3 regions of the Arthrobacter antioxidans genome follow, and region 2 is predicted to be linked to each of the others. Evidence: riboswitches for the same ligand, from Rfam matches in the RefSeq annotation. Region 2 holds a riboswitch; each other region holds the start of a gene.

Region 1 (9,506 bases), 1.9 Mb from region 2:
ACGGCTTCCTCAACGCCACGGAGGACTTCCTCGAGGAGAAGCCGGACGTCGCCCAGACCGTGGTGGACGCCTACGAGAAGGCCCGGGAATGGGCGAAGGAGAACCCCGAGGAGACCGCCGCGATCCTCGCCGAGGTCGCCGCGATCGACCCGGCGATCGCCGAGTCGGTCATCATCGACCGCACGAACCTCGACGTCGACCCCGCCCCGGGCGACGCCCAGCGCAGCGTCCTGGAGAAGATCGGCCCCGTGTTCGTGGAGACCGGTGACGTGAAGTCCCAGGAGGAGATCGACGAAGCCCTCGACTCCCTGTTCGACGCCTCGCTCGTCGAGAGCGCCGATCCAGCGTCCATCGGCTCCGATTCATGAGCGCCGACCACGCGGCGCCGGTGAGCGCGCAGGGCCTGGTGGCGATCGGTGCGTCGGTGACCGGACCCGAGGCGCCGCGGAATGACGCGGGCCGGGGCCGGACGGCCCGCCGGGCCGGCGTCGTGCTGCTCGGGCTCATCGTCCCGGCGCTGATCCTGCTGGCCTGGCACGTCAGCACGGCGTCGGGCTTCTTCCGCCCGTCGCAGCTCCCCTCGCCGGCGTCGGTCCTGGCGGCAGCCGTGGACCTGGCGGAGCGCGGCCAGCTCGCCACGCACATCCTGATCTCCACCCAGCGCGTGGTCCTCGGCTTCGTCATCGGTTCCCTGCTCGGAGTGCTCGCCGGCGCCCTCCTGGGCCTGTCCCGCCTCGCGGACGTGCTGCTCACCCCCACCGTGGGGGCCCTGCGCGCCGTCCCGTCCCTCGCGTGGGTCCCGCTGCTGGTCCTGTGGATCGGCATCAACGAGGACTCGAAGGTCACGCTCATCAGCATCGGAGCCTTCTTCCCCGTCTTCACCACGCTCTACCTCGGCCTGCGGCACGTGGACCGCAACCTCGTGGAGGCCGCCCGGGCATTCGGCCTCAACGGCCTCCGCCTGCTGACCACGGTGCAGCTGCCCGCCGTCGTGCCCGCGCTGTTCTCGGGCCTCCGTCTGGCGCTCGCGCAGTCCTGGCTGTTCCTCGTGGCCGCCGAACTCATCGCCTCGTCCATGGGCCTGGGCTTCCTGCTCACGGACTCCCAGCAGACGGGCCGCGTGGACCGCATCATCCTCGCGATCATCCTGCTGGCCGTGATCGGCAAGACGACGGATGCGCTCCTCGGCATCGCGGAACGCTGGGCGGTGCGACGGTGGGCGTAGGCACCGGCACGGCAGGCACCGGTACGGACGCGGCCACCGCAGCCCAGGAGGAGGCCGGGCGCCTCGCCTTCTGGGCCGAACAGGCCGCACGGCTCGACTGGGACACGCCGTGGCACACCGTGCACTCCTTCGAGAAGGCGGAGCCGCAGGCGGACGGGACCCTCAGCATCCCGGCCATCGAGTGGTTCTCGGGCGGTACCCTGAACGTCGCCGCGAACTGCGTGGACCGGCATGTCCGGGCCGGGCGCGGCGACCGCGTGGCACTCCACTTCGAGGGCGAGCCCGGGGACCGCCGCACCGTCACCTACGCGGACCTGCAGGACGAGGTGTCGCGGGCCGCGAACGCGCTGCTGGCACTGGGCATCGGGACGGGCGACCGCGTGGTCGTCTACCTGCCGGTCCTCGTCGAGACGGTGGTCATCACGCTCGCCTGCGCGCGGATCGGCGCCGTGCACTCGCTGGTCTTCGGCGGGTTCTCGGCGGAGGCGCTCCGCTTCCGCGTCGAGGACACCGGTGCCAAGCTGCTGGTCACCACGGACGGCCAGTTCCGGCGGGGCGTCGCCGTGCCCGTGAAGGACAACGCCGACGCCGCGGTGGCCGGGGACAACAGCATCGAGCACGTCCTCGTGGTCCGCCGCACCGGCTCGGACATCAGCTGGACCGACGGCCGCGACGTGTGGTGGCACGACGTCGTCGACACCGCCTCACCGCACCACGAGCCGGAGGCGTTCGACGCCGAGACGCCGCTGTTCATCATGTACACGTCGGGGACCACGGGGAAGCCCAAGGGCCTCGTGCACACCTCGGGCGGGTACCTCACGCAGGCGTCCTGGAGTTTCGAGCACCTCTTCAGCAACCCCGATCCGGCGCTGCGCGGGCAGGACGTCCACTGGTGCACCGCCGACCTCGCCTGGGTCACCGCCCACACCTACGAGCTGTACGGTCCGCTCTCCAACGGGGCCACGCAGGTCCTCTACGAGGGCACACCCAACACGCCCCATCCGGGACGCCACCTCGAGGTCATCGAACGCTACGGCGTCACGAGCTACTACACCGCGCCCACGCTGGTGCGCTCGCTCATGGGCTGGTTCCCGGACGGCGTCCCGTGCTCCTACGACCTCTCGAGCATCCGCGTGCTCGGCACGGTCGGCGAGGCGGTCAACCCCGAGGCGTGGCGCTGGTTCCGCCGGAACCTCGGCCGCGACGAGGTGCCCGTCGTCGACACCTGGTGGCAGTCGGAGACCGGCGCCACCGTGCTCTCCCCCAGCCCCACCGATGCGGACTTCAAGCCGGGGTGCGCCGCCCGCGCGCTGCCCGGGGTCAGCACGCGCATCGTCGACGAGGAGGGCCGTCCCGTCCCGCCGGGCGTGCAGGGCCTGATCGTGGTGGACCGTCACGGCCCGGCCATGGCACGCACCGTCTGGGGCGACCCGCAGCGCTACCTCGACTCCTACTGGCGCACGTTCGCGGCGCAGGGCTGGTTCCTGGCCGGCGACGGCGCACGGTACGACGACGACGGCGACACCTGGATCCTGGGCCGCGTGGACGACGTCATCAACGTCTCGGGCCACCGGCTGTCCACGATCGAGATCGAATCGGCGCTCGTCGCCCACCCGCTCGTCACCGAGGCCGGCGCCTGCCCCGTGCCCGATCCCCTGACAGGTCATGCCATCGCGGCGTTCGTGGTGCTGGCCGCGGGCGCCGATCCGGAGACGGACGTCGCCTCGACGCTCCGCGCCCATGTCGCGACGGCCATCGGGCCGATCGCGCGGCCGTCCGCCGTCGTCGTCGTACCCGACGTGCCGAAGACGCGCTCCGGGAAGATCATGCGCCGCCTGCTGACGCAGCTCTACGAGGGCTCAGCGCTCGGGGACACCACCTCCCTGCAGAACGAAGGGTGCATCCCGGGGATCCAGGACGTACTGTCCCGCCGGTGATGCGCCCTGGGGCGACCCGGCGTTAAAGGAAGGAAGCGGCAGGGGCCCCGTCCAAGCGCCTGCCGCTTCCCGCGTGTGGTTCGTTCCGGTGTCAGCCAGCGACCCGGACGAAGGAGGCTCCCGGGAGGTCCGAGAGGGAGTGCTTCATGGTGAGGTTCGCGCCGTTCATGCCGCTGCTGATGACCTGGCCGCCGCCGGCGTAGATCGCGACGTGACCGCCGGTGATGACGAGGTCACCCGGAGCCGGGGTGCCCACGGTGGAGCCGAACCGGAAGAACTGCGAGGGCCCGAGATCGCCTACGGCGATGCCCGCGGCGCGCAGCGCCTTCTCGACCAGGATGGTGCAGTCCTGGACGGCACCGGCGGCGAGCTGTGACTGGGCGGAAGCCAGGAGGGTACCGCCGGCGCTGCCGGAGGTCGCGATCGGCGTGATGTCGGCGGAGGCCAGGTGCACGCCCGGGGCCGGAGCCGTGGACACGGCCGGAGCGGGGGCGACAGCAGCGGCCTGCTGGACCGGCGCCGCGGGAGCAGCCGCCACGAACGCCGCGGGCGCGGCGACGGGCACCGACACCGTCCGGGCCGGAGCCGCAGCGGCACCGCCGGTGGGGATGGTGATGGTGTCGCCGGGGAAGATGATCGATGCGACGGACAGGCCGTTCGCCGTGAGGACCGCGGTCAGGTCCACGCCATAGCGTGCCGAGACGGCGCCCAGGGTGTCACCCGCGACGACGGTGTGCGTCGTCGCTGCGGCACCGGCGGCCGGTGCTGCGACGGCCGCGGGGGCCGTCGTCGTGCCCTGCTCGGTGTACTCACCGGCGTGGGCGGTGCCCACGGCGCCGAGCGCGAGGCCCGAGGTGACGGCGGCGATCGCGACGGGGCGGCCTACGGCGGTGGCGTGAGCCTTGGCGGCGCGGGACAGGCCCTGCAGCGCGAGACTGCCGTCGACGTCGGCACGGTGGCGCGCTGAAGAAATGTTTCGTGACATGGTTCTATACCTCTCCCATGCCTGCGGGGTGAGCTGTCGGGTTCGGATGGGAGTCACCCGGCCGCGCACATCACCCGTGGGTGATGTGGTGCGGCTTAACCCCGAGGGCGCCTGCAGGGTCTCCTGCGCGCCCGGTGGAACTAGTGGTTCCCCCGTCCCTGCCTTTCGTGGTTGCGAACGAGTCCGGGACGACGGCAGGGCTCGGCAATCCGTCCAGGAGCGCCCCACGGTCGCGGAAGCACGTGCTGACCATACCTAACAGCAGTCACTTCTGTCACATTTGAATAACAGGAGGTGAAGTGCGCCTCAGCCGCGCAGCGCCCGCCAGCGACGGAGGGCGAAGACCGTCCCGGCTGCACTGAGCGAGAGCAGCACCGCCTGCTGGACGTAGAACCAGTCCGTGGCCGCCGTTCCGAGGCCGCCCAGGGCCACGAGGATGCTGCTGGCCAGCGTGAGCGTCAGCGCGGCGCCGACGTACCAGAGCGTCTGCCACAGCTTGCGGTCCTGCGCCCGGCTTGCCGATCTCCATTCCTCCATCCCTCCAGCCTAGGTCGCCGCAACCCCTGCCTCACACGGGGACACATGGTTTGGTTCTGCACCCGCCCGGTGTCAGACTCGATCCGACCATCCCGAGCGGCCGAGAGATCTGGCTCACTGACGCCGCAGCAACCCTGGCCTCCGCGTCCCCGCGCCGGCATGAGGGTGCTACTGCCAGAACGATGGAGGGAACCATGAGCATCGTCCCAGCCGCCTGCGGCACCCACCCCGACCTCCGACCCACCGTCGCAGTGTCCGAATCCAGCAAGGCAGGTGCCTGATGGCAGAACGTTCCTTCGGTTTCCGCACGCGCGCACTGCACGCGGGCGGCACGCCCGACGCCACCCACGGGGCCCGGGCGGTCCCGATCTACCAGACGACGTCCTTCGTGTTCAAGGACACCAACGACGCCGCCAACCTCTTCGCGCTGCAGAAGTACGGCAACATCTACTCGCGGATCGGCAACCCCACGGTCGCCGCGTTCGAGGAGCGCATCGCCTCCCTCGAGGGCGGGATCGGGGCGGTGGCGACGGCGTCGGGCATGAGCGCGGAGTTCATCACCTTCGCGGCGCTCTGCCAGGCCGGGGACCACATCGTCGCGGCCTCCCAGCTGTACGGCGGCACCGTCACCCAGCTCGACGTCACGCTGCGCCGGTTCGGGATCGAGACCACCTTCGTCCCCGGGACGGACCCCGCGGACTACGCGGCCGCCATCCGGGACAACACCAAGGCGGTCTACGCCGAGGTGATCGCGAACCCTTCCGGCGAGATCGCCGACCTCGCGGGCCTTGCGAAGGTCGCCCACGACGCCGGCGTCCCGTTCATCGTCGACTCCACGCTGAGCACGCCCTACCTGGTGCGCCCCATCGAGCACGGCGCGGACATCGTCATCCACTCGGCCACCAAGTTCATCGGCGGGCACGGCACCACGCTCGGTGGCGTGATCGTGGAGAGCGGCCGGTTCGACTGGGGCAACGGCAAGTTCCCCATGATGACCGAACCCGTGCCGTCCTACGGCAACATCCAGTGGTGGGCGAACTTCGGGGAGTACGGGTTCCTGACCAAGCTGCGCACCGAGCAGCTCCGCGACATCGGGCCCTCCCTCTCGCCGATGTCCGCCTTCCAGCTCCTGCAGGGGGTCGAGACCCTCGCGCAGCGCCTGGACGAACACCTCGAGAACGCCCTGGCCGTCGCCGAGTGGCTGCAGGCAGATCCGCGGGTGGAATACGTCAACTACGCCGGGCTCCCCACCCATGCGCATCATGAGCGGGCGAAGACCTACCTGCCGCAGGGCCCCGGCTCCGTGTTCAGCTTCGGCATCAGGGGCGGCCGCAGGGCGGGCCAGAAGTTCATCGAGTCGCTGCAGCTCGCCTCGCACCTCGCGAACGTGGGCGACTCCCGCACCCTCGTGATCCATCCGGGCTCGACGACGCACCAGCAGCTCTCGGCCGAGCAGCTCGCCGCGGCGGGCGTCCCCGAGGACCTCGTGCGCATCTCCGTGGGGCTGGAGGACCTCGAGGACATCCTCTGGGACCTGGACCAGGCCCTGGACATCGCGGTGAACGCCTCCGACGCCGGGTTCGAGGACCTGCCGCAGGAAGCGGCCGGGGAGAACGACGACGACGCGTCGGCGACACGGGCAGTGGGAGTGGGAGCATGAGCGGCAGCACCGGCAACACGACACCCGAACGGACCTGGGAGGGGCCGTCGGCGCCCGCACGGCTGAACCTACTGAGGAGCGCGCGGTCGGTGGCGATCGTCGGCGCGTCGGACAAGCCCTCGCGCGCGTCCTACTTCGTCGCGACCTACCTGCAGTCCTCCTCCCCCTACCGCCTGTACTTCGTGAACCCGGTGGCGAAGGAGATCCTCGGCCAGCCGGCCTACGCGTCGCTGAAGGACCTGCCCGAGGTGCCCGACGTCGTCGACGTGTTCCGCAAGCACGACGACCTGCCCTCGGTGCTGCAGGACGCGCTCGACGTCGGCGCGAGAACGCTCTGGCTGCAGCTGGGGTCCTGGCACGAGGACGTGGCGCGCGACGCCGAAGCCGCAGGCCTGGACGTGGTGATGGACCGCTGCATCAAGATCGAGCACGCACGCTTCCACGGCGGGCTCAACCTCGCCGGGTTCAACACCGGCGTCATCTCCTCCAAGCGGCAGCTCACCTCCTAGCGGAGGCCCGGCAGCCCGGCGGGATCATCCGACGCCGGGACGGGGCCGGGCACGAACGTCGCCTCCTCCGCGCCGGGCTCCCAGGGGTACAGCCGGTCGGGGTCCCCGGTGACGGGCGCGGACGGGACCTGCCCGGGACCGGCCGCGGGCGCGAGGAGCCACGCCCAGCCCTGCGGCGCGGGAACAGCCCGCCCGTCAGCGGACGGGCCGCTCCCCCGCGGGGCGGCAGCAGGACCGGCCGGAGCCCCCGGCGCGGCCTGCTTCAGCTGCCGGACCTCGGGACCCCGGCCGCCCGCCTTCGCGGTCCCGTTCCCGGGCACCGGACCGCCTGCCGTGCCCGTGCCGGGGACGGAGCCGTCCGCCTTCCCCTGCCCGGGGGCCGGACCGATCCCCTTCCCCTCGCCTGTGGCCGGGTCGACCGGCTTTCCGTTCCCTGCGGCCGGACCGCCTGCCTGTCCGTTCCCGGGGACCGCAGTCCCCGGAGCCCGGCCTCCCGGCACAGTGCTCCCGGGCGCCGGGCTTCCCGGCGCAGTCTGGGAGCGACGCTCGCGTCCGGGCGCCGGCGCGGATCCCGCCGGCCCCACGGGCGACGCCGCGGCCGGGGGGACCGCGGCCGGGGGCGCCTCCGCAGCAGGAGTCCCGGCGGGGGGCGCCTGGCGCGCGGGAGGGACTGCAGCGGGTGGACCCGCAGCGGCCGGCGCATCCGGGGCGGCACCCGGAGGGGTGTGCTCCGGACCGGACGGACCGGGGCCTGCCGGACCACGCGGCACCGCATGGTCCGCGGACGGACCGGCGTCCGCCACGGAGGGACCGGCATCGGCCGAGCGGCCCACCTCCGCCGCGGCCGACGGCGCCGGAACCGGCTCCGCGAGCGACCGGGCCGGGGCCTCCGCGGACGGGGCGACGACGGGCCCTCCGCCGTCGTCGGGCCCCGCCGGTGCGCCGGGAAGCGGGTGCGCCCGGTCGGCGCTGTCCCGGATGCTGAAGCGTGCCATCGACTCGACGGCCTCGGCGAGGCCGTCGGTGAGAGCGGTGCCGGCCGCGACGCCGGACATCCCGACGCCCATGGACACGGCCAGCGCTCCACCGATGAAGGTGATACGCCGCTTGTTGCGGCGGCCCGACGGCGCCCTGCCGCCGTCGGCCATCAGCTGGGCGAGTTCGGCGGTCACCTCGGGCGCGGGTCCCGCCCCGAGGGTGCGGATGGTCTCCACGGCGCGCACGAGGGCGGGGTCGTCGGCAACGCCGGCCTCGTCGAGGAGGAGCCGTACGGCGTCCGGCGTCTCACGTCCAGTCATAGCGCTTCCGATTCATTGGGTTGAACGAGGTCCTTCAGCCTGAGCAGTCCCCGCCGCTGCAGCTGCTTCACCGATCCTGCGGACTTCCCGAGGATCTCGGCGACCTGGTCGATCGGCAGCTCCGCCACGATGCGCAGGAGGATGACCTCGCGCTGCTCGGTGCTGAGCTGCTCGAGCAACCCCCCTGCCACGTCGAGGTTGCCGAGCGCCACCGCCTCCGCGGAGTCCGTGGTCCGGGTATCGCCGTCGACCTCGTAGCCCACCAGCACGGGCGCCCGCGTCCTCCTGCGCACCTCGTCCACGTAGCGCGCGTGCGCGACCGAGAAGGTGAACGTGCGCAGCCCGGGAAGCCCTCCGGTCACCGACTCGAGCCTGGAGAAGACCGCGAGGAAGACTTCCTGGGTGAGGGCCTCCGGGTCCTCGGACCCGCGCCCCGCGAAGTATCCCAGCACGGCCGGGCTCAGCGACCGATAGATCAGGGACAGGGCCGCCGGCTCGCCTGTCTGCGCGCGGACGAGCGCATCAGCAGGCAGCGTTGAGACCACGTTCCATCTGTTCCTTGTTCGAGCGGCACGGCGTGACCATCGTAGCCGTGGCCTCCCGACCGGGCGGAGAGCCCTTCCTGCGGGTGCAAAAAAGGCCGCACCGAGGCCCGTTGGGGGATAGGCCTCGGTGCGGCGCTTTCACTGGGGTAATCGACCGGGAGGCGGGGAAAGTTACGCCCGGGCCGTCTTTTCCAGGATTTCTTCTGCGGAGCCCTACTTCAGCGCGTTCGAGGCGCGCCGCTTGTTGAACACGTCGAACCCGACGGCGAGCAGGAGCACCATGCCCTTGATGAACTGCTGGACGTCGATCCCCACCCCGAGCAGGGACATTCCGTTGTTGAGCACGCCCATGATCAGGCCGCCGGTGATGGCCCCGATCACTGTTCCCACGCCGCCGGTCACCGCCGCGCCGCCGATGAACGCCGCCGCGATGGCGTCGAGCTCGAACAGGTTGCCCGCACCCGGACCCGCCGAGTTGAGGCGGCCCGTGAAGATGAGGCCCGCCAGCGCCGCGAGGACACCCATATTGACGAAGAGCAGGAAGTCGATCCGCTTGGTGTTGACACCGGACAGCTGCGCGGCCTGGAGGTTGCCACCCCGGGCATAGATGTGGCGGCCGAAGACACTGTTGTTCATCACGGCGCTGTACGCGACGATCAGCACGCCGAGCACCACGAGGACGATCGGCGTCCCGCTGCGCGAACCGGCCAGCAGGTAGGTCAGTCCGAGGATCATGAGCGCGATGAACGCGAGCTTGGTGAAGAACCACGCCGCCGGCTCGTCCTCGAGCTCGAGCCGGGCGCGGGTGGC
Region 2 (9,506 bases):
CGACGTTCGACTTGCCGGACCCGTTGGGGCCGACGACGGCGGTGACACCCGGCTCGAAGTCGAAGGTGGTTGCCGAGGCGAAAGACTTGAACCCTCGCACGGTTAGACTCTTCAGATGCACGGTGGCAGGCTCTCCAGATGGGGTAGGACCTCCCTAATCTACCGGAGGACACCGACGGTACCGGGCAGCGGGTCGCCAGGACGGTGGTCCCGGACGTTTCCGGAGTGACCGCCACTGCATTACCAAGTAGGCTTACGAAAGTTTCAGCAGTATCCAGAAGGCGTCCAGGCCGATCCACCCGTGGGTCCTTCCCGGCCACAGACCGGCGCTATCAGTTGACGAGGCAGGAAATTTGACCGGTAACGCGACCTTCCGACATGACAACACGGCCTTGCTCGCCGTCACGAGTGTGGAGGCGCCGGTAGTCGTCAGTTCCGCAGAGTTCGACGAACGGCTTGCTCCCAGCCTGAAGAGGCTGCGCCTCTCCAAGCGGCTCCTCGAGCGCGTGGCGGGCGTGACCGAACGCCGCTGGTGGTCGCCGGGCACCGACTTCGACGACGCCGCCATCGAGGCCGGCGCCAAGGCGATGGCTGAGGCGGGCATCGAGCCGGGCGAGGTGGGCCTCCTCATCAACACCTCGGTGACGCGGCGCAACCTCGAGCCGTCCGTCGCCGTGAAGATCCACCACTCCCTCGGCCTCCCCTCCTCGGCCCTGAACTTCGACCTGGCGAACGCCTGCCTCGGGTTCGTCAACGGCATGACCCTCGCCGCGAACATGATCGATTCGGGGCAGATCAAGTACGCCCTGATCGTCGCGGGCGAGGACGCCCAGAAGACCCAGGAAGCCACGTTCCGGCGGCTCAACCGGGAGGACTCGACGCGCCAGGACTTCCTCAGCGAGTTCGCGACCCTCACCCTCGGGTCCGGGGCGGCCGCCGCCGTCCTCGGCCCTGCGGATCTGCACCCGGGTTCGCACCGCCTCCTCGGCGGTGTCTCCCGCGCCGGAACCGAGCACCACGAACTCTGCGTCGGCGGGATCGACGGCATGTACACCGACACCAAGGGCCTGCTGGAAGGCGGCCTGGACCTCGTGGTCACCGCGTGGCACGAGGCGCAGGCGGACGGCTGGGCCTGGGACTCCATGGACCGCTACGTCACCCACCAGGTCTCCAACTCCTACACCAACGCGATCATCAAGGCCGTGGACCTCGAGCGCGAGCGGGTCCCCATCACCTTCCCGCACTGGGGCAACGTGGGTCCGGCGTCCCTGCCCATGACCCTCGCCCAGGAAGCCGACTCCCTGCGGTCCGGGGACCGCGTCCTGTGCCTCGGCGTCGGGTCCGGACTGAACACATCGATGATGGAGATTGCGTGGTAGCACTCCCCGGCGTCGACCCCTCCTGGTCGACGTACCTCGACGTGCCCTCCACCAGCGCGGCGGACCGCCCCGGCACCAGCCATCGCTGGCACTACCTCGACAACGGCGCCGACCTCGAGGACGGCGCTGTCCGGGGGACGCTGCTCTGCGTGCACGGCAACCCCACCTGGTCCTACCTCTGGCGGACCTACCTGGCCGCCGGCCGGGCCGCGGGCTGGCGCGTCATCGCCGTGGACCAGCTCGACATGGGCTACTCCGAGCGGACAGGCGTGTTCCGGCGGCTGGCCGACCGCATCACCGATCTCGAGGACTTCGTCGCCGCCGTCGGGCCGACCGGCCCCGTGGTCACCGTGGGGCACGACTGGGGCGGCGTCGTCAGCCTCGGCTACGCCCACCGGAACCGGGAGGACCTGGCCGGTGTCATCCTCACCAACACCGCCATCCACCAGGACCCGGACCGTCGTATTCCCGCGCCGCTCCGGCTCGCCCTCGCCCCGGGCGTCCACGGCCTCGGCACCCGGACCACCAGCGCGTTCCTCGACGTGACCCTGGCCCTCGCCCGGCCCGCCCTGTCCCCGGATGTGCGCCGTGCCTTCAGGGACCCGTACCGCACCGCCGCCGACCGGCAGGGCATCGCGCACTTCGTCTCGGACATCCCCGCGGATCCCTCGCACCCCAGCTACGAGGCCCTGACCGCGACGGCCGAGGGGATCAGGAGCCTCGAGGTCCCCGTGCTCATGATGTGGGGACCGCACGACCCGATCTTCTCGGACCCCTACCTGGAGGACCTCGCCCGGCGTCTCCCCCACGCGGACATCCACCGCTTCGAACGTGCGAGCCACCTCGTGCAGGAGGACGCCGACACGGCGTCGACGGCCATGCAGTGGCTGGCCGAACGGTCGGTGGGACACCCCGCACCCTCCAGCGACGTCCCGTCCCGCGAGGAAGGCGCCTCTGCTGGCGGGGCCCCGTACGTCCCGCTCGGCCAACGGCTCACCGACCTCGCCGCCGGACCGGACGCCGCACGGACCGCCGTCGCGCAGATGCAGCCCGCCGGCCCGCCGCGGACCCTGTCCTGGCGGGACCTCGCCGACGACGTCTCCGCCGTCGCCGCCGGCCTGACCGCGCTCGGTTACGGTCCCGGCAGCCGGGTCAGCCTCCTCGTCCCGCCCGGCGTGGACCTGACCGTGCTCATCTACGCCTGCCTGCGCATCGGCGCCGTGATCGTCGTCGCGGACGCCGGCCTCGGCGCGCGTGGCCTCAGCCGCGCCGTGAAGGGGTCCGCGCCCGACGTCGTCATCGGCATCGAGCGCGCCCTCGTCGCGGCCCGCGCCTTCGGGTGGCCCGGACGCCGGATCAGCGCCTCTCCCCTGCCCGCGGCCACGCGCCGGGCGCTGCGCGTGGAGGCCTCGCTCAACGACCTGCGCGCCGCACGGCCCGCGGCGTCCGTCGTGGAGGCGCCGCCCGCCGATGCCGACGCCGCCATCCTCTTCACCTCCGGCTCCACGGGACCGGCGAAGGGCGTCGTCTACACGCACCGGCAGCTCTCCGCCATGCGGGACGCCGTCGCGGCGACCCTGGGACTCGGCGAGGGGGCCTCGCTCGTCGCGGGCTTCGCCCCGTTCGCGCTGCTCGGACCGGCCCTCGGAGCGACGTCGGTCACGCCGGCCATGGATGTCACAGCCCCGCGGACGCTGACCGCGCAGGCACTGGCCGACGCCGCGGACGCGATCGACGCGACGGTCGTCTTCGCGTCACCGGCAGCCCTGCGCAACGTGCTCGCTACCGCCGGTGCGCTCACCGACGCGGGCAGGACGGCCCTCGGCCGGATCTCACTGCTGCTCTCGGCCGGGGCGCCGATCCCCGTCCCGCTCCTCGAAGCGGTACAGGACCTCGTGCCGTCCGCCACCCTGCACACGCCCTACGGCATGACGGAGTCCCTCCTCGTCGCGGACATCGACCTCGCGGGCATCCGACGCGCCGCGACTGCCGCGCGGGACGGTCTCGACGGCGCCGGCGGCGGGGTGTGCGTCGGCCTCCCGGTGCACGGCGCCCGCGTCGCCGTCAGCCCGCTCGACGCCGACGGCGCCGCGACGCGCGAGGCGACCACGGCGCCGGGGCGGACCGGCGAGATCCTCGTGGACGCCCTCCATGTCAAGGACCGCTACTTCCGGCTGTGGAGGACGCAGCACGAGTCCACCCAGACTCCCCCGTGGCACCGCACCGGCGACGTCGGCCATTTCGACGCCGACGGGCGCCTCTGGGTCGAGGGCCGGCTCGGCCACATCATCACGGCGGCCTCCGGCGTCCTGACGCCCGTCGCCCTCGAGCAGTCCCTGGAGACGATCGACGGCGTCCGGCTGGCGGCCCTCGTGGGCGTGGGCCCCGCGGGCACGCAGGCCGTGGTCGCGGTCCTCGAGACGGACGCCGCGGGGCGGCGCCCTGCCCTGGCCGATGCTCCGGTCGCGGAGGCGGCACGCTCCGCCGCGCTGGGGCACGGTGTCGACCTCGCCGCGGTCGTCGCCGTCCCCGCGCTCCCGGTGGACATCCGGCACAACGCCAAGATCGACCGCACGCGCATCGCGCAGTGGTGCGGCCGGTTCCTCTCCGGTGCCCGCGCGGGGTCCCTGTGACCGTCCTCGTCACCGGTGCCAGCGGGATGCTGGGGCGCACCGTCGCCGAGCACCTCGTCGCCGCCGGGGAGGACGTCCGGTGCCTGCAGCGGCGCCCCTCCGGGGTATCCGGTGCGCAGGACGTCCTCGGATCGATCACGGATGCCGCGGCCGTCGCCGCCGCGGTGCAGGACTGCCGCGCCGTGATCCACCTCGCGGCGAAGGTCTCCTTCACCGGGGTGCCCGCCGAGTTCGAGCGCACCAACGTGGACGGGACGCGGATCCTGCTGGACGCCGCCCGCGCGGCCGGGGTCACCGACGTCGTCCATGTGTCCTCGCCGTCCGTCGCGCACGACGGCTCGTCGCTGGTCGGGGCTCCCTCCGGTCCGGCGGACCCGGCACACGCCCGCGGCGACTACGCCCGTACCAAGGCCGCGGCCGAGGTGCTCGCCCTGGCCCGTTCGACGCCGTCGTTCCGCGTCGCCGCGATCCGGCCGCACATCGTGTGGGGTCCCGGCGACACCCAGCTGGTGGAACGCGTGATCGAGCGCGCCCGTCACGGTCGTCTTCCCCTGCTCGACGGCGGGACCGCCCTGATCGATACCACCTACGTGGACAATGCGGCGTCGGCCATCGTCGCGTGCCTGCGGCGGATGGACGCGGCACAGGGCCAGGCGCTGGTCGTCACCAACGGCGAGCCCCGCCCGATCGCCGAGCTGCTCGGCGGGATCTGCCGTGCCGGCGGGGTGGAGCCGCCCGCCCGGTCCGTGCCGGGAGTGCTTGCCCGCGGTGCCGGTTCCCTGATCGAGCGGGCCTGGCTCCGGCTCGGCAGGACGGACGAACCCCCCATGACCCGCTTCCTGGCGGAGCAGCTGTCGACCGCGCACTGGTTCGACCAGCGGCACACGCGCAGCGTGCTCGACTGGAGCCCGTCCGTGAGCATCGACGAAGGGCTCGAGCGCCTGGCGGCGTACTACCGCTGAGGCTCCGGCTTCCCTCGTTTTCTCGTGCGCCCGATGGTGCGCGCACACCCATACGCGTCAGGCACACCTATCTGCCCTGATTGCGCAGCTGTGGTGGGTCCTGCCGTCGACAACCCGCCACACGTGCACAACGAGCATGCTCCGGGCGCCGTCGACGCCTCCGGCTTGCCGTGGAACGCGGAAGGACGGGATGCGTGATGCATCCCGTCCTTCTGACCGTCCGACTGGTGTCGCCGACCATGGGCCGGCGGCTCAGTTAGCGGGTGTAGTAACCATCCACCGACATGGCGTTGACCGAGTGGACGAGGGTACCCTGCGAGGAGTTCAGGGCGCTGACCATCTGGCCGTCGCCGAGGTAGATCCCCACGTGGCTGCCGCCGTTCTGGCTCACCAGGTCACCCGGCTGGGGGTTGCTGGTGGGCGTCATGGCAGCGAACTGGGCCCAGGTGGTGCGGGGCAGGTCGATGCCGTTCTGGGCGTAGGCCCACTGCACGAAGGCCGAGCAGTCCCAGGCACCGAAGGCGGTTCCGCCGTACACGTAGCCCGATCCAACGCCCTGCATCGCCGTTCCGACGACGCCGCCGCCGGCCACCGGAGTGATCGACGCGGCGGACTGGAGGCTGACACCGGGGGTGGCTGCCGGAGCGGGGGCTGCGGCAGGCGCAGCGGGTGCTGCGGCCGGAGCGGGTGCTGCGGCGGGCAGTGCGACGATCGACGCCGACTGCGCGGAGTACTGCGCAGGAGCAGCCGAACCGCCGAGGGAGATCGACTGGCCGGGGTAGATGACCGAGGCGCTGCCGAGCCCGTTGGCTGCGAACAGCACGTCGACGCTCAGACCGTGCATCGCGGCGATGGAGCCGAGCGTGTCGCCGGCCTGGACGGTGTGGGTGCCCGCGGCAGCAGTGGAGACTGCTGCCGGCTGGGTGGCGACCTCGCCTGCGGCGTTCGCCGGGAGCGATGCGCCGAACATGATTCCGGAAGCAACGGCGACGACGGCGGCAGGCTTGCCGGCGACGGAGGCGCTTGCGGAGACGGCGCGTGATGCCGTGATGAAGGGGTTGATGCGCGTGGGGACGGCCCGGTGGCGCGCGTTATGGCTCTGCTTGGACATGTTGATGCCTTTCCCAATGCCTGCGAAGTTAGCTGTCGGGTTCGGATGGGACATCCGGACGCGCTTTCTGCAAACCACCGTCCCCAGTGCTGGTTTGCGCGTGTCTTTACCCCTAGGACCCGTGATCGAGTCCGCTAGTGGTTCCCCCGCCCCTGTCGAATGTGTAGTACGAACGGTCCGTCCTCATCGACAGGGTTAGGCAGTGTGAGGATGGGCGCCCATCCGTTGTGGATCGGACGCGAGACCAACCGTACCGGCTGCCGACGCCGGTTGTCACATTTAGATCACGAGGGGAAAATCACCTTTTTTTCCCTAACGTCTCAGAACCGTGCATTCCGTGGTCTGGGCTGGCAGTGCGGGCACAGGTAGGAGGACCTGTTCATGAAGGATTCGCGGCGCAACAGCGTGGTCCTGCCCTCGGAGGCGCACCGTCGGCAGGGCCGGCCCTCCCGCCCGTAGGCCTCCAGATCGCGGGCGAAATAGCCCGACGCACCGTTCACGTTGACGTACAGGGAGTCGAAGCTGGTGCCGCCGGCCGCCAGCGCCCGGTGCATCACCGAGGTGACGGCGTCGAGGATGCGCTGCGTGTCGGGTCGTCGCAGGGTGTCCGTGGGCCGCGCATAGTGGAATCTGGCCGCCCAGAGCGCCTCGTCGGCATAGATGTTGCCGATCCCCGAGACGAGCCCCTGGTCGAGGAGCGCGCGTTTGAGGCCCGTCCTGCGGCCGCGGAGACGCTCGTGGAAGGAGGCTGCGGAGAATCCGGGGTCGAGGGGATCGCGCGCGATGTGCGCCGCCTGGTGGGGTACGAGCGGGAGGTCGGAGATGCCGAGCCCGCCGGGCAGTCCGTCCGGCGTCGGCTCCAGGTCGGCCACGAACATGCCGCCGAAGATCCGCTGGTCGACGAATCGCAGCTCACCCGGCAGGGCGGCGCCCTCGTCGTCGACCGCCGGGGAGAGCGCGAGGCGGACCTTCAGGTGCTTCTCCAGGGGCGCGTCGGGGTCCTCGACCAGGAGCTGTCCGCTCATCCCGAGGTGTGCCATGAGGGCTACGTGGGGGCGACCACCGGGCCGGCCTGCGTCCTCGAGCGTCATCCAGAGGAACTTCCCCCGGCGCACCACGTCGCGCACACGGGCCCCCGCGAGGTTGCCGACGAAGTCCTCGACGCCGTCGACGTGCCGCCGGAGCGACCGGGGATCCAGGACCTCCACGGAGTCGATGACGCGTCCCGCCACCCAGCGCGCGAGGCCGCGACGGACGACCTCGACCTCGGGGAGTTCAGGCACTCAGGGTCCGTCGGGTGACGCGGGGGTGCCGGTGCTGTCGGCGTCGGCGGGACCGCCCGGCAGCAGTGGGTCCAGCGGCACCGCGAGGGTCTTCCACGAGGCGGCCGCAGCCGCCTGCTCGGCTTCCTTCTTCGAATTGCCGCACCCGGAGCCGTACTCCGTGCCACCGATCAGCAGGCGTGCCGTGAACGTCCGGGCGTGGTCCGGGCCCGTCCCGTCGACCCGGTAGTCGATGGTGCCGAGCCGCCGGGCAGCCGCCGTTTCCTGGATGCGGGTCTTCCAGTCGGTCCCCTCGCCGAGCACCGCCGCATCGAGCAGCAGCGGCCCGATCAGCCGCATGACCATGGCGCGCGCCGTCTCGATGCCGTGGCTGAGGTAGGCGGCCCCGATGACGGCCTCCATGGTGTCCGCCAGGATCGAGGCCTTGTCGCGTCCGTTCGTCAGCTTCTCCCCCTGGCCCAGCAGCACGTAGCTGCCGAGGTCCAGGGTGCGGGCCACCCCGGCCAGCGCCCTGGTGCTGACGACGGCGGAGCGCCTCTTGGCGAGGTCGCCCTCGGACAGATCCGGGTGGTCCCGGTACAGGGCATCGGTGACCGCCAGCCCGAGCACCGAGTCGCCGAGGAACTCCAGGCGCTCGTTCGTCGGGATCCCGCCCTTCTCATAGGCGTAGGAGCGGTGCGTCAGGGCAAGACGAAGCGTCCCGGTGTCGATATCGACACCGAGACGCTTCGTGAGGTCTTCCGTATTCTTCACAACTGCATCAGCTGATCCAGCAGCGGACGGCCACCGGCAGGCGCAAGGCCGGCCGGGAGCGCGGGTCCGTTGTTAGACGTCGGCTACCTTGCGGCCCTTGTATTCAAGGAACAGCGGGGTGCCGGCGGAATCGGTGACAACCTTGGCCTGGTGGGCGAGGCTGTAGGTGACGCGGCCGTTCTCGAGGGTCTTGACCAGCTTGGGGGCGGTTGCCTTCCACTGGGACCGGCGTGCGCGGGTATTCGCGCGGGACATTTTCCGTTTCGGGACAGCCACGGCTAACTCTCTTCCTTCTCGTCTGACTCTGACTTGGGTGCCGCGTCCTGCTCGGCGGCGGTGCCCGTCAGCCCGGCAAGGGCTGACCAGCGAGGATCCAAAACTTCATGGTGGTGGTCAGGATCATCGTTGAGCTGCGCTCCGCATTCGGAGCACAGGCCCTGACAATCCTCCCGGCACACCGGCTGGAATGGCAGCGACGTAACCACTGCATCCCTCAACACGGGTTCCAGATCGACCGAATCGTTCTCCACCCTGTGCTGTTCTTCTTCCTCTTCCACCGACAGCGACGCTGAGTCGCTGTAGAAGAAGAGCTCCTGGATCTCCACGTCGCGGTCGAACCGCAGTGGTTCCAGGCACCGGCCGCACTCGCCGGTTACTTCGACGTTCGCCGTTCCCGATACCAGGATCCCCTCGTGCACCGATTCGAAGCGCAGGTCCAGCTCCATTTCGGAACCCTCCTGCACGCCGATCAGGGCGACGCCGAAATCCTTGGGTACCGGCGCATGTTCTTCGATTGTCCGCATGCTTCCCGGACTGCGTCCGAGATCCTTGACACTGAAAGTCAAAGGCGAACTGAGATCGCTTTTAATGGTGACTCCTGTAGAACATATGACCGACGTACCATCCTATCCTGATCAGGCGGGCAGGCCCAAAACGGGCGCGGCGTCTAGGCTCGGACCGTGACGTCCGATCCCCCGCCCCCCGCACCGCGTCGACGTCTCCTGCGGGTCCTGCGCACGGTGGGCGTGCTGCTGGCTGCAGTCCTGACGGCCTGGCTGGTCCTCGCCTGGACGCTGTTTTACGATCCCCCGCTCCGCCCGGCGGGCAGGGCCGACGCCGTCGTCGTCCTCGCCGGGGCGGCAGCGGAACGCCTGCCGCTCGGCCGGGAACTGATCGACGACGGCGTCGCGGACGAACTGGTCCTCTCCTCCACCGGGCTGCCGGGCAATGCGGCGACCGACGCCGTCTGCGCCGAGGAGAACCCCGATATCACCTGCTTCGTCCCCGATCCGCTGACCACGCGGGGGGAGGCGCGCGCGGTGGCCGCGCTGGCGCGGGACAACGGCTGGGACGAGATCGTCGTCGTCACCTCCACCTACCACGTG
Region 3 (9,506 bases), 1.7 Mb from region 2:
AGCCCGTCGAGGGCTGGGCGCAGTCCGTGACCCTCCTCGAGCAGGGCCGCGTCGATGCGACGATCAACGACGAACTGACCTACCTCGACTACCAGAACACCACCGGGAACGACGGCATCAAGATCGCGGCCACCACCGAGGAGTCCTCCCAGAGCGCCGTCGCCGTCCGCAAGGGCAGCACCGACCTGGTGGAGGCCATCGACACGGCGCTCGACGAGCTGCGGGCGGACGGGACGCTCGCGGAGATCTCCGGGAAGTACTTCGGCTCCGACGTCAGCCAGTGACGCCGGCACCACGGTCTCCGGCGGCGGGCCGCACCCGCCCGGAGCGCTGACCGATGGACTGGGAGCTGCTGCGCACCTCCTTCTGGCCCATGCTCTCCGGCGGCCTGACGGGGACCATCCCGCTCTCGCTCGCGTCCTTCGCGATAGGGCTCGCCCTCGCCCTGGTCATCGCGCTCATGCGTATCAGCGGCCAGCCCGTCCTGTCCGGGATCGCCCGCTTCTATGTGTCGGTCATCCGGGGCACCCCCCTGCTGGTGCAGCTGTTCGTGATCTTCTACGGGATGCCCTCGATCGGCCTGACCCTCGACCCGTGGCCGAGCGCGATCATCGCGTTCTCCCTCAACGTCGCGGGCTACGCCGCGGAGATCCTGCGCGCCGCGATCCTCTCCGTGCCCAAGGGCCAGTGGGAGGCGGGCCACACCATCGGGATGTCCCGCACGCTGACCCTGCGCCGGGTCATCCTGCCGCAGGCTGCACGCGTCTCCGTGCCGCCGCTGTCCAACACGTTCATCAGCCTCGTCAAGGACACCTCGCTGGCGTCGCTGATCCTCGTGACGGAACTGTTCCGCGAGGCGGAGCAGATCGCCGCGTTCTCCCAGCAGTTCATGCTGGTCTACCTCGAGGCCGCCGCGATCTACTGGGTGTTCTGCCTCGTCCTGTCCAGTGGCCAGACCGTCCTCGAGAAACGATTGGATCGTTATGTCGCCCGCTGATCCCCTGCGTCCGCCCGGCCTGAAGGGCCCCCTGCTGCAGGTCACGGACCTGCAGAAGTCCTTCGGGACCAACCGGGTGCTCTCCTCGATCGACCTGCAGATCTCCAGCGGGCAGGTCGTGGCCCTCGTGGGTCCCTCCGGGTCCGGCAAGACCACCGTGCTGCGCTGCCTCAACGGGCTGGAGACGCCCGACGCCGGGACGGTCGCCTTCCGCGGCGGTCCGTCGGTGGACTTCGGCACGAAGGTCCCGAAGAAGGAGGCCCTGTCGCTGCGCGACCGCAGCGCCATGGTCTTCCAGAACTACAACCTGTTCCCGCACATGACGGTGCTGGAGAACATCATCGAGGGCCCCGTGCAGGTGCAGAAGCGGCCGCGGAAGGAGGCGGTCGCGGACGCGGAGCGGCTGCTCGCGCGCGTGGGGCTCGCGGAGAAACGGGACGACCACCCGTTCAACCTGTCCGGTGGGCAGCAGCAGCGCGTCGGGATCGTCCGGGCCCTGGCACTGCAGCCGGACCTGCTCCTGTTCGACGAGCCGACGTCGGCCCTGGACCCGGAACTGGTCGGCGAGGTACTCACCGTCATCAAGGAGCTCGCGGAGGAGAAGTGGACCATGGTGATCGTGACCCATGAACTGGCGTTCGCGCGCGAGGTCGCGGACGAGGTCGTCTTCATGGACGGCGGGGTCGTCGTGGAGCACGGCCACCCCGACCAGGTGCTGCGCCATCCCCGCGAGGAACGCACGCGCCGCTTCGTGCAGCGGCTGCTCAACCCCTTCTAGGAGGGAGCCGGGCAGACTGCTGCCCGGCAGGCCGCTCAGGCAGCCCGGCCGCTCAGGCAGGCAGCCCGGTCAGGCCAATCAGCCAGGCCGGTCAGGCCGCGATGCGGTCCGGGTGCGAGTAGCAGTTCAGCGTGGTGCCGCGGCTGAAGCCCACGAGCGTCAGCCCGGCGTCGTCCGCGAGGTCCGCCGCCAGCGACGACGGCGCACTCACGGCCGCGAGCACCGGGATGCCCGCGAGCTGCGCCTTCTGCACGAGTTCGAAGGACGCCCGTCCGGAGACCTGCAGGATCATCCCGCGCAACGGCAGCATGCCCTCGCGCAGCGCCCACCCCACCACCTTGTCGACGGCGTTGTGGCGCCCCACGTCCTCCCGGAGGCACAGGAGCTCCCCCTCCGCGGAGAAGAGACCGGCGGCGTGCACGCCACCGGTGCGGTCGAACAGCTTCTGGCTCTCGCGCAGTCGGTCCGGCAGGGAGGCCAGGATCCCGAGGTCCACGGGTGACTCGTCGGTGTGCAGGTCGAACCGCGACGACTTCCGGACCGCGTCGATCGACGCGGTCCCGCAGATGCCGCACGAGCTCGAGGTGTAGACGTGGCGCTCCATGGCGGTGTCCGGCAGTTCGACGCCGGGCCGGAGCTGCGCCTCGACGACGTTGAAGGTCTGCTGCCCGTTGTCGTCCACGCCCGCGCAGTACCGCAGGCTGGGCAGTTGGCCGGGCTCCCAGACCACGCCCTCCGAGACGAGGAAGCCCGCCACGAGGTCGAAGTCGTCGCCCGGAGTACGCATGGTCACGGTGAAGGCCCTCCCGTCGAGGCGGATCTCCAGGGGCTCCTCCCCCGCGAGCACGTCCTCGCGACGACCCGTCTGCGCTCCTACCCGGAACTTGGTGATGCGGCGGCGCTGCGTGACCCGGTTCATTCGGTACTCCTTACCTCGGTCCTCTCTCGAGGTTAGTTGACCCCGGGCACTACCCGGCACGTCGGTTTCGCCACAGAAAGCGCGGACACCGTTCCGCTACGCCCGTGGGCCTCCGGGCGGCGCCCACGGCAGTGACAGGGCCTGCACCGGATCGCCGGCCCGGCAGCCCTCCGCGGGGACCACCATCACGCCGTCGGCCGCGGCGAGCCCGCGGAGCATCCCGGAGCGCTGGTGTGTGCTCGGCACGGCACGGCCCGACTCCAGCCTGTAGGGCACCAGGCGGCTCCTCCCCGGCAGCGGGTCGAAGGCGTCTGCCGTCACCACCGGTGAAGGCTCCTCCAGGGAGGACCCGCGCAGGCCCGCGAGGAGGGGCCCGGCAACCGTGATCATGGCCATCATCGCGGCCAGCGGATTGCCGGGGAGCCCCACGAGGAAGCGCCCGTCGGGGAGCCGTGCGAGCAGCGTGGGATGCCCGGGCCGCATGGCGATGCCGTCGATGATCATCTCGGCGCCGACCTCCATGAGTGCCCGGCGGATGTGGTCGGCCATGGAACTGCCGGTCCCGCCCGTGGTGATGAGCACGTCGCCGGACGCCCGGGCGAGGGAGAACTCGTCGGTGGGCTCGGCGCTGATGGCCGCCACGACGTCGTCGAGGTCGTCCTTCGCGCGGCCGGCCACGTCCACATGGCCGCCCAGCATCGCGACGAAGCCGGGCAGTTGGGGACCGAAGGTGTCACGCACCTGGCCCGCGTGCGGCAGCCCGTGCTCGATCACCTCGTCGCCGGTCATGAGCAGCGACACGCGTGGCGCCCGCAGGACGGCGAGGGTGTCGTGGCCGCAGACCGCCGCGAGGGCTATCTGGGCCGGGTTGAGGACCACGCCGGCGGGGATCGCCAGGGAACCCTCCTCCGCCTCCTCACCGGCGGGCCTGACGTGCTCGTCGGGCGACGGCTCGTCGGGGCGCGCGGAATCGTTGCGATCCAGCATGCCTCCGCGGACCGCGCCGCGCTCGGTGCGGAGGATGCCGACGGTGTTCTGCGGCACCACACCGCCCGTCAGGATGAAGGTCGCCTCTCCGGGTGCGAGCGAGACCTCCCCGGAATCGCTGTGCGGGGTCGCCCTGCCGCGCGGGTGCTCCGGCTCGGGGCGGCTCACGAGCGTCCAAAGCGGCGCGCCGTTGACCGCCCAGCCGTCCATCGCGGACGACGCGTAGTGGGGGATGGCCTGCAGCGCGTGCACCGGCTCCGCAAGGGTCTGCCCGAGGGCGTCGGCAAGGGGGACGGTCTGGAACGGCAGGGGTCGCCCGGCGCCGTAGGCCAGGGCACGGGCCGTCGCCCAGTCGGCATTGGTCGCTGCGCCGGCCTCGATCATGCGGTACCGCCTTCCGTCGCGGCCTCCGCGCACAGGGCATCGGCGACGCCCAGTGCCGAGCGCATGGCCACGTCCTCGTCGGCCTGCCCGCTGCCGACGGCGAGACCGGCGGCGTAGCCCGCCACGAACGTCGTCAGGGGCGCGGCGGGGCGCACCACGCCGTGGGCCGCCTTGCCGGCCAGGTCGAGGACGGCGTCGATGTCCACGTCCGTCCCGTCGATCTCGAAGGCGGCGAGCAGCCGTCCGGTCCATTCGTGCAGCAGCTTCTGGCGATCGTCCATGAGCCCTCCGGGAGGTGCTAGGGGACGTCGACTCCCAGGACCCTCGCATCAGCCCAGGTGTCGACGTCGTGCGTTGTGCCCGGCGCAACCGGGACAGGTCTGGTCCTCACACTAGCAAGGAGGCTGCGCATCGACAGGTTGTCGGCGGTCCCGGCGGCGAGGACAGCGTCCACGGCGGCCGCCAGATCATCGCTCCGGTAGAGCGCCGCGAGCGGCTGGGAGCGGCCCCCGTCCACGGCCACGAGCGATGCGCCGTCGTCGCCGGCCGCCTCGGCGAGCAGCACGTCGACGAGCTCGGCGACGCGCGGCATGTCGCAGGCGACGACGGCGCACCAGGGCGCACGGACACCCGTCCCGGCCCGTAGTCCGGCCACGAGCGCCGCCGCCGGTCCGGCGAAGGCCGGCTCCTCCCGTACGAAGGACGGCGCGCCCGGCAGCCCGCGCCACCCGTCGGCCTCGGGCCCCACGACCACCATCTGCCGGGCCTCGGCGAGCGCGGCGCACGTCCGCTCGAGCAGGGTCACGCCCTCCACGACCAGCCCGGCCTTCGGGACGCCGCCGAGCCGGGAGGACCGCCCGCCGGCGAGGATCACGGCGTCGAACGGCGGGCGGGGGGCCTCTCCTGTCCTCACGCGGCGGTCTCCGCGAGGAACTCGCTCCACTGCGGCGCGGGCCTCTCCAGTTCGCGGATCTGCCACTGGGGGCCGCGGGGCGGGCGGGGTACCACCCGCAGGGACCAGCCGAGGCTGGCGAGCGTCTTGTTCCCCTTGGCGTTGTTGCATCGCAGGCAGCAGGCCACGAGGTTCTCCCACGTGTCGCCGCCGCCCCGCGACCTGGGCATCACGTGGTCGATGGTGGACGCCGCCTTCCCGCAGTAGGCGCACTGGTGGTTGTCCCGGCGCAGCACCCCTCGCCTCGTCGCCGTGAAGTCCTGGCGGTAGGGCACTTTCACGTATCTGTTGAGCAGGATCACCGAGGGCCTTCCGAAGACTTCTGCAGGACCGACCACGGGGTCGTCGTCCTCCGCCACGACGCTCGCCTTCCCCGTGAGCACAAGGACCAGCGCCCGGCGGAAGGTGACGACCGCCAGCGGTTCATATCCTGCATTCAGAACGAGAGTGCGCATTCGACGTGCCCCATTGCTGACCTGTCCCCCGCGACCGGGTGCCATCCCGGGATCGGGAGAAGTGCTTCGGATGGACACTGCAAGGGTAAGCCGCACCCGCCCGTCCGCGGAACGCCGGACCGACGACGTGCGGGCTGCTGCTCCTGCCGGCTCCTACCGCGGGACCAACGACAGGAGGACCGGCACGTATGCCGGTCCTCCTGTCCGCGCATCCGTGCGGGTCAGCCGCCCACGCGGATGTACACGCCGCCGGAGCCGAGTTCGGCCGGGGCCACGACAGTGCTGTTGCCGTTGAATCCGCCGTGGATGGCCTGGCCGCCGCCGATGTACACCGCGATGTGGGCCATGCCCATGCCCCCGTCGGCGTAGTAGACCAGGTCGCCGGGGATGGCCTCGCCGGCACTCACCGTGCGGCCGAGGGACAGGTAGCCGGCCGGCCAGCCGTGGAAGTTGATCCCGGCGGCGGCGAGGGAGTTGCTCGCCAGGCGCGTGCAGTCCTGCGTGACGCCGAGCTGGCCCTTCGCGGCGGCGGCGATCGTCGCCGCCTTACCCGAGGAGGGTGCTGGTGCTGGTATGCGCCTCGAGGCCGGGACGATCGTTGCCGCGCGTGTCTCCGCGACGGGCGCCGGGGCGGCCGGGGCGGCCGGTGCCTCGACCGGGGCCGCCACCGCGGGAGCGGCGACGGCGGCAGTGGCAGGTGCTTCCGCGACGGGCGCCTCGACCACGGGGGCCTCCACGACGGGAGCCTCGACGACAGGAGCCTCGACGACGGGCGCTTCCACGACAGGAGCCTCGACGACGGGGGCTTCCACGACGGGAGCCTTCTCGACGACGACCGGCTTGGCCTTCACCTTGACCGGGGTCATGTTGAAGGCCACCACGGTCTTGTCCGAGGCGACGACGGCCGCGCGGGCGGAGGGCAGGGTGAGCTTCGACGCTGCGACGTCGCGCTGGGGCTGGAGGTCGGCGGCGTTGGCAGCGACCCCGCCGGTCAGGACGAGCCCGGATGCGGCGGCGAAGACGGCGGCCTGGCGGCCCATGCCGCCGGCGTTGGTGGACACGGTCCGTGCGAGGACGGAGAAGGCGGCGGCGTTGCGGGCGTCGTCGCGGTGGCGGGCGGCAGGGCGTGAGGACATGAGTGATGACATGAGGGTGTTCTCCAGGTGTGGGGTTCTAGCGGACGCGGACGAAGCCGGCGCCGGGGAGGTCTGAGAGGTTGTGCAGGCCGGTGTTCATGCCGTTGAGGCCACCGCTGACGACCTGGCCGTTGCCGACGTAGATCGCGACATGGCCGCCGGTGATGACGAGGTCACCGGGGGCGGGTGATCCGACGACGGCGCCGAACTGGAAGAACTGACCGGGAGCGAGGTCGCCCACGGACTTACCGACCGAGCGCAGGGCCTTCTCGACCATGGCGGTGCAGTCCTGGGCGACGCCGATCTGTGAGTACGCCGACCCGACCAGGCCGGCGGCGACGCCGGAGGACGGGGCGGGAGCGGGAGCCGGGGCGGGAGCGGGCGCCGGGGCCGCGGGAGCCGCGGCAGCGGCGACGACCGCGGGCGCGGTGGCTGGTGCTGCCATGACCGGAGCGGGGGCTGTGGCGGCGGGGGCTGCGTCCACGGGCGCGGTGGCCGGTGCTGCCACGACCGGAGCGGCCTCGACCGCGGCGACCGGGGCCGGGGCTGCTGCCGGTGGGATCTCCGCGGGAGCTTCCTCGACGACCGGCGCCTCCACCACGGGGGATGCTTCGACGGCCTTCGGGGCGGTCTTCACCTCGACGGCGACGCGGTCGAAGGACACCGTCGCGGTGGACGGCACGGTGACCTCGGCCGTCACGACCCGCTCGATGGCCAGGGCTGCGGAGGACTGCACCTCGCGCTCTGCGCCGACGGACCCCTGGGCCGGCAGGCCGGCGGTGAGGACCAGGCCTGACGCTGCGACGATGACGGCGGCCTGGCGGCCGACGGATCCGGCATTGGATGCGACGGCGGCGGACAGGGCGGTCAGCGGACTGATGTTTCCGGGCGCGCGGTGGCGGCCCGGCGAAGAGCTGGTGGACACGTTGGATTGCCTCTCCCAACGCCTGCGAGGTGAGCTGTCGGATTCGGATGGGAGTCACCCGGCCGCTGCGTGAACAGCGACTTAACCCCAAGGATTTCTTCTCAGAAACCCAGAATTGGTTCCCCCGCCTCTGCCATGCGATGGTGCGGACGGACCTCCGGCAATGGCAGAGCTAGGCGATTTGCAGGAGGGTGCTGGATCTAGAGCGAGTCCGGCACAAATCGAACGCTACAACACAACGCGAGATATGTCACATTCTGATCACGGAACGGTGTGTTTCTGGTGACGAAAGCCTGGGAGGCGGTCAGTCCTCGAGGGAGACGAAGACATGCGAGGCGACCTCGGGCGGCAGTTCGAGGGCCCCCTCGACGCCGGGGACGCGCACCGAGACGTAACCCCCGACCGATTCGAGGGTGAGCCGTGCGCCGGGGCGTAGCCCGCCTTCGTCGAGCTGCGTGAGGAGCTCGGGGTCCACCTGGATGGGCTCGGCGAGGCGCGCGAGCGTGACCTTGCTGCCGGGGGTGTAGGTGGCCATCGCGGACAGCAGCGTGACCACGCCGTCGGTGAACAGCGCCGATTCCACGCCGCCGATCGCCGCCAGCCCGGGGATCGGGTTGCCGTAGGGGGAGTCCGAGGGCTTGCCGAGGAGCTCGTACAGCCGGCGCTCCACGCGCTCGCTCATGACGTGCTCCCAGCGGCACGCCTCGTCGTGCACGTACGCCCAGTCGAGTCCGATCACGTCGCTCAGCAGGCGCTCCGCGAGACGGTGCTTCCTCATCACGCCGGTGGCGCGGCGGCGGCCGGTCTCGGTGAGCTCCAGGTGCCTGTCTCCCGAGACGACCACGAGGCCGTCGCGTTCCATCCGTCCGATGGTCTGGGACACGGTGGGGCCGGAATGGCGCAGCCGCTCGGCGATGCGCGCACGGAGCGCGACGATGTTCTCTTCCTCGAGCTCAAGGATGGTCCGCAGGTACATCTCGGTGGTGTCGATGAGGTCCGTCATGCGGTTCAGCTCCTTGGTGCGGTGCGGGTGCGCGGCTGGACTGCCTCACGCCGGTGAGGGGTGCGGCCATCGGCCCGGCTCCGCCCCACGCCTCCCAAGGTTAACGCATGGCATCAAGCGCCCGGCAATCCCACCCCCGGGCGGCCGGGGCGACTTCCCCGGGGGTTGTTAACAAATGGAGGGCCACCGACCGCTGGGGCAGAATGAAGTCTGAACCCCTGCCGTCCCAGAGCTGGAGCCCCCATGAGCGAGTCGCCCCGCATTCCCGCACACCTCCTCCCCTCGGACGGCCGCTTCGGTGCGGGCCCGTCGAAGGTCAGGAGCGGCCAGATCGACGCCCTCGTCGCGGCCGGCACGTCCCTCCTCGGGACCTCCCACCGCCAGGCCCCGGTCCGCGACCTCGTGGGGCGCATCCGCGATGGGCTCGGCACCTTCTTCGCCGCCCCCGACGGGTACGAGGTGGTCCTCGGCGTCGGCGGTTCGACGGCCTTCTGGGACGTCGCCACCTTCGGCCTCGTCGACCGGAAGGCCCAGCACCTCTCCTTCGGCGAGTTCGGTTCCAAGTTCGCGTCCGCCACCGACAAGGCGCCGTTCCTCGACGCCTCCAGCATCCTCACGAGCGAGCCGGGCACCCGCCCGGACGCGACGGCGGAGGAGGGCGTCGACGTCTACGCCTGGCCGCAGAACGAGACCTCCACCGGGGTGGCGGCACCCGTCCGGCGCGTCGAGGGCGCCGACGACGGCGCGCTCGTCGTCGTCGATGCCACCTCGGCAGCAGGCGGGCTCGACGTCGACGTCGCCCAGGCGGACGTCTACTACTTCGCGCCGCAGAAGAACTTCGCCTCCGACGGCGGCCTGTGGCTCGGCCTCTTCTCCCCCGCCGCACTGGAGCGCGCTGCGCGCATCGCCGCCGGTGACCGGTGGGTCCCGGACTTCCTCAACCTGCAGACCGCCATCGACAACTCGCGCC

What was found. A riboswitch is a leader RNA that binds a small molecule or an ion and turns the genes downstream of it on or off. The one in region 2 is predicted to bind cyclic di-AMP.
Region 1: linked by a shared signal. The riboswitch ahead of MWM45_RS01620 (C40 family peptidase) and the one ahead of MWM45_RS10215 (C40 family peptidase) in region 2 are both predicted to bind cyclic di-AMP.
Region 3: linked by a shared signal. The riboswitch ahead of MWM45_RS02660 (NlpC/P60 family protein) and the one ahead of MWM45_RS10215 (C40 family peptidase) in region 2 are both predicted to bind cyclic di-AMP.

Annotation. Positions count from the first base shown of each region.
Region 1 is NZ_CP095501.1:312,802-322,307, reverse strand. Features, by position in the region: gene MWM45_RS01635 (aliphatic sulfonate ABC transporter substrate-binding protein) at 1-368, shown strand, start outside; gene MWM45_RS01630 (ABC transporter permease) at 365-1,225, shown strand; gene acs (acetate--CoA ligase) at 1,216-3,162, shown strand; gene MWM45_RS01620 (C40 family peptidase) at 3,254-4,147, opposite strand; cyclic di-AMP (ydaO/yuaA leader) riboswitch at 4,153-4,333, opposite strand; gene MWM45_RS01615 (hypothetical protein) at 4,454-4,684, opposite strand; SAM riboswitch class I at 4,769-4,873, shown strand; gene MWM45_RS01610 (O-acetylhomoserine aminocarboxypropyltransferase/cysteine synthase family protein) at 4,965-6,344, shown strand; gene MWM45_RS01605 (CoA-binding protein) at 6,341-6,853, shown strand; gene MWM45_RS01600 (hypothetical protein) at 6,850-8,151, opposite strand; gene MWM45_RS01595 (RNA polymerase sigma factor) at 8,148-8,696, opposite strand; gene mmsB (multiple monosaccharide ABC transporter permease) at 8,910-9,506, opposite strand, start outside.
Region 2 is NZ_CP095501.1:2,212,330-2,221,835, forward strand. Features, by position in the region: gene smc (chromosome segregation protein SMC) at 1-121, opposite strand, end outside; gene MWM45_RS10200 (3-oxoacyl-ACP synthase III) at 354-1,379, shown strand; gene MWM45_RS10205 (alpha/beta fold hydrolase) at 1,373-4,012, shown strand; gene MWM45_RS10210 (NAD-dependent epimerase/dehydratase family protein) at 4,009-4,974, shown strand; gene MWM45_RS10215 (C40 family peptidase) at 5,231-6,085, opposite strand; cyclic di-AMP (ydaO/yuaA leader) riboswitch at 6,089-6,296, opposite strand; gene mutM (bifunctional DNA-formamidopyrimidine glycosylase/DNA-(apurinic or apyrimidinic site) lyase) at 6,406-7,368, opposite strand; gene rnc (ribonuclease III) at 7,369-8,121, opposite strand; gene rpmF (50S ribosomal protein L32) at 8,194-8,397, opposite strand; gene MWM45_RS10235 (YceD family protein) at 8,400-8,966, opposite strand; gene MWM45_RS10240 (YdcF family protein) at 9,081-9,506, shown strand, end outside.
Region 3 is NZ_CP095501.1:550,718-560,223, reverse strand. Features, by position in the region: gene MWM45_RS02705 (amino acid ABC transporter substrate-binding protein) at 1-284, shown strand, start outside; gene MWM45_RS02700 (amino acid ABC transporter permease) at 338-997, shown strand; gene MWM45_RS02695 (amino acid ABC transporter ATP-binding protein) at 984-1,775, shown strand; gene fdhD (formate dehydrogenase accessory sulfurtransferase FdhD) at 1,867-2,694, opposite strand; gene MWM45_RS02685 (molybdopterin molybdotransferase MoeA) at 2,791-4,065, opposite strand; gene MWM45_RS02680 (DUF6457 domain-containing protein) at 4,062-4,346, opposite strand; gene mobA (molybdenum cofactor guanylyltransferase) at 4,364-4,978, opposite strand; gene MWM45_RS02670 (HNH endonuclease) at 4,975-5,472, opposite strand; gene MWM45_RS02665 (NlpC/P60 family protein) at 5,694-6,620, opposite strand; gene MWM45_RS02660 (NlpC/P60 family protein) at 6,646-7,533, opposite strand; cyclic di-AMP (ydaO/yuaA leader) riboswitch at 7,539-7,706, opposite strand; gene MWM45_RS02655 (iron-dependent transcriptional repressor DtxR) at 7,838-8,536, opposite strand; gene serC (phosphoserine transaminase) at 8,780-9,506, shown strand, end outside.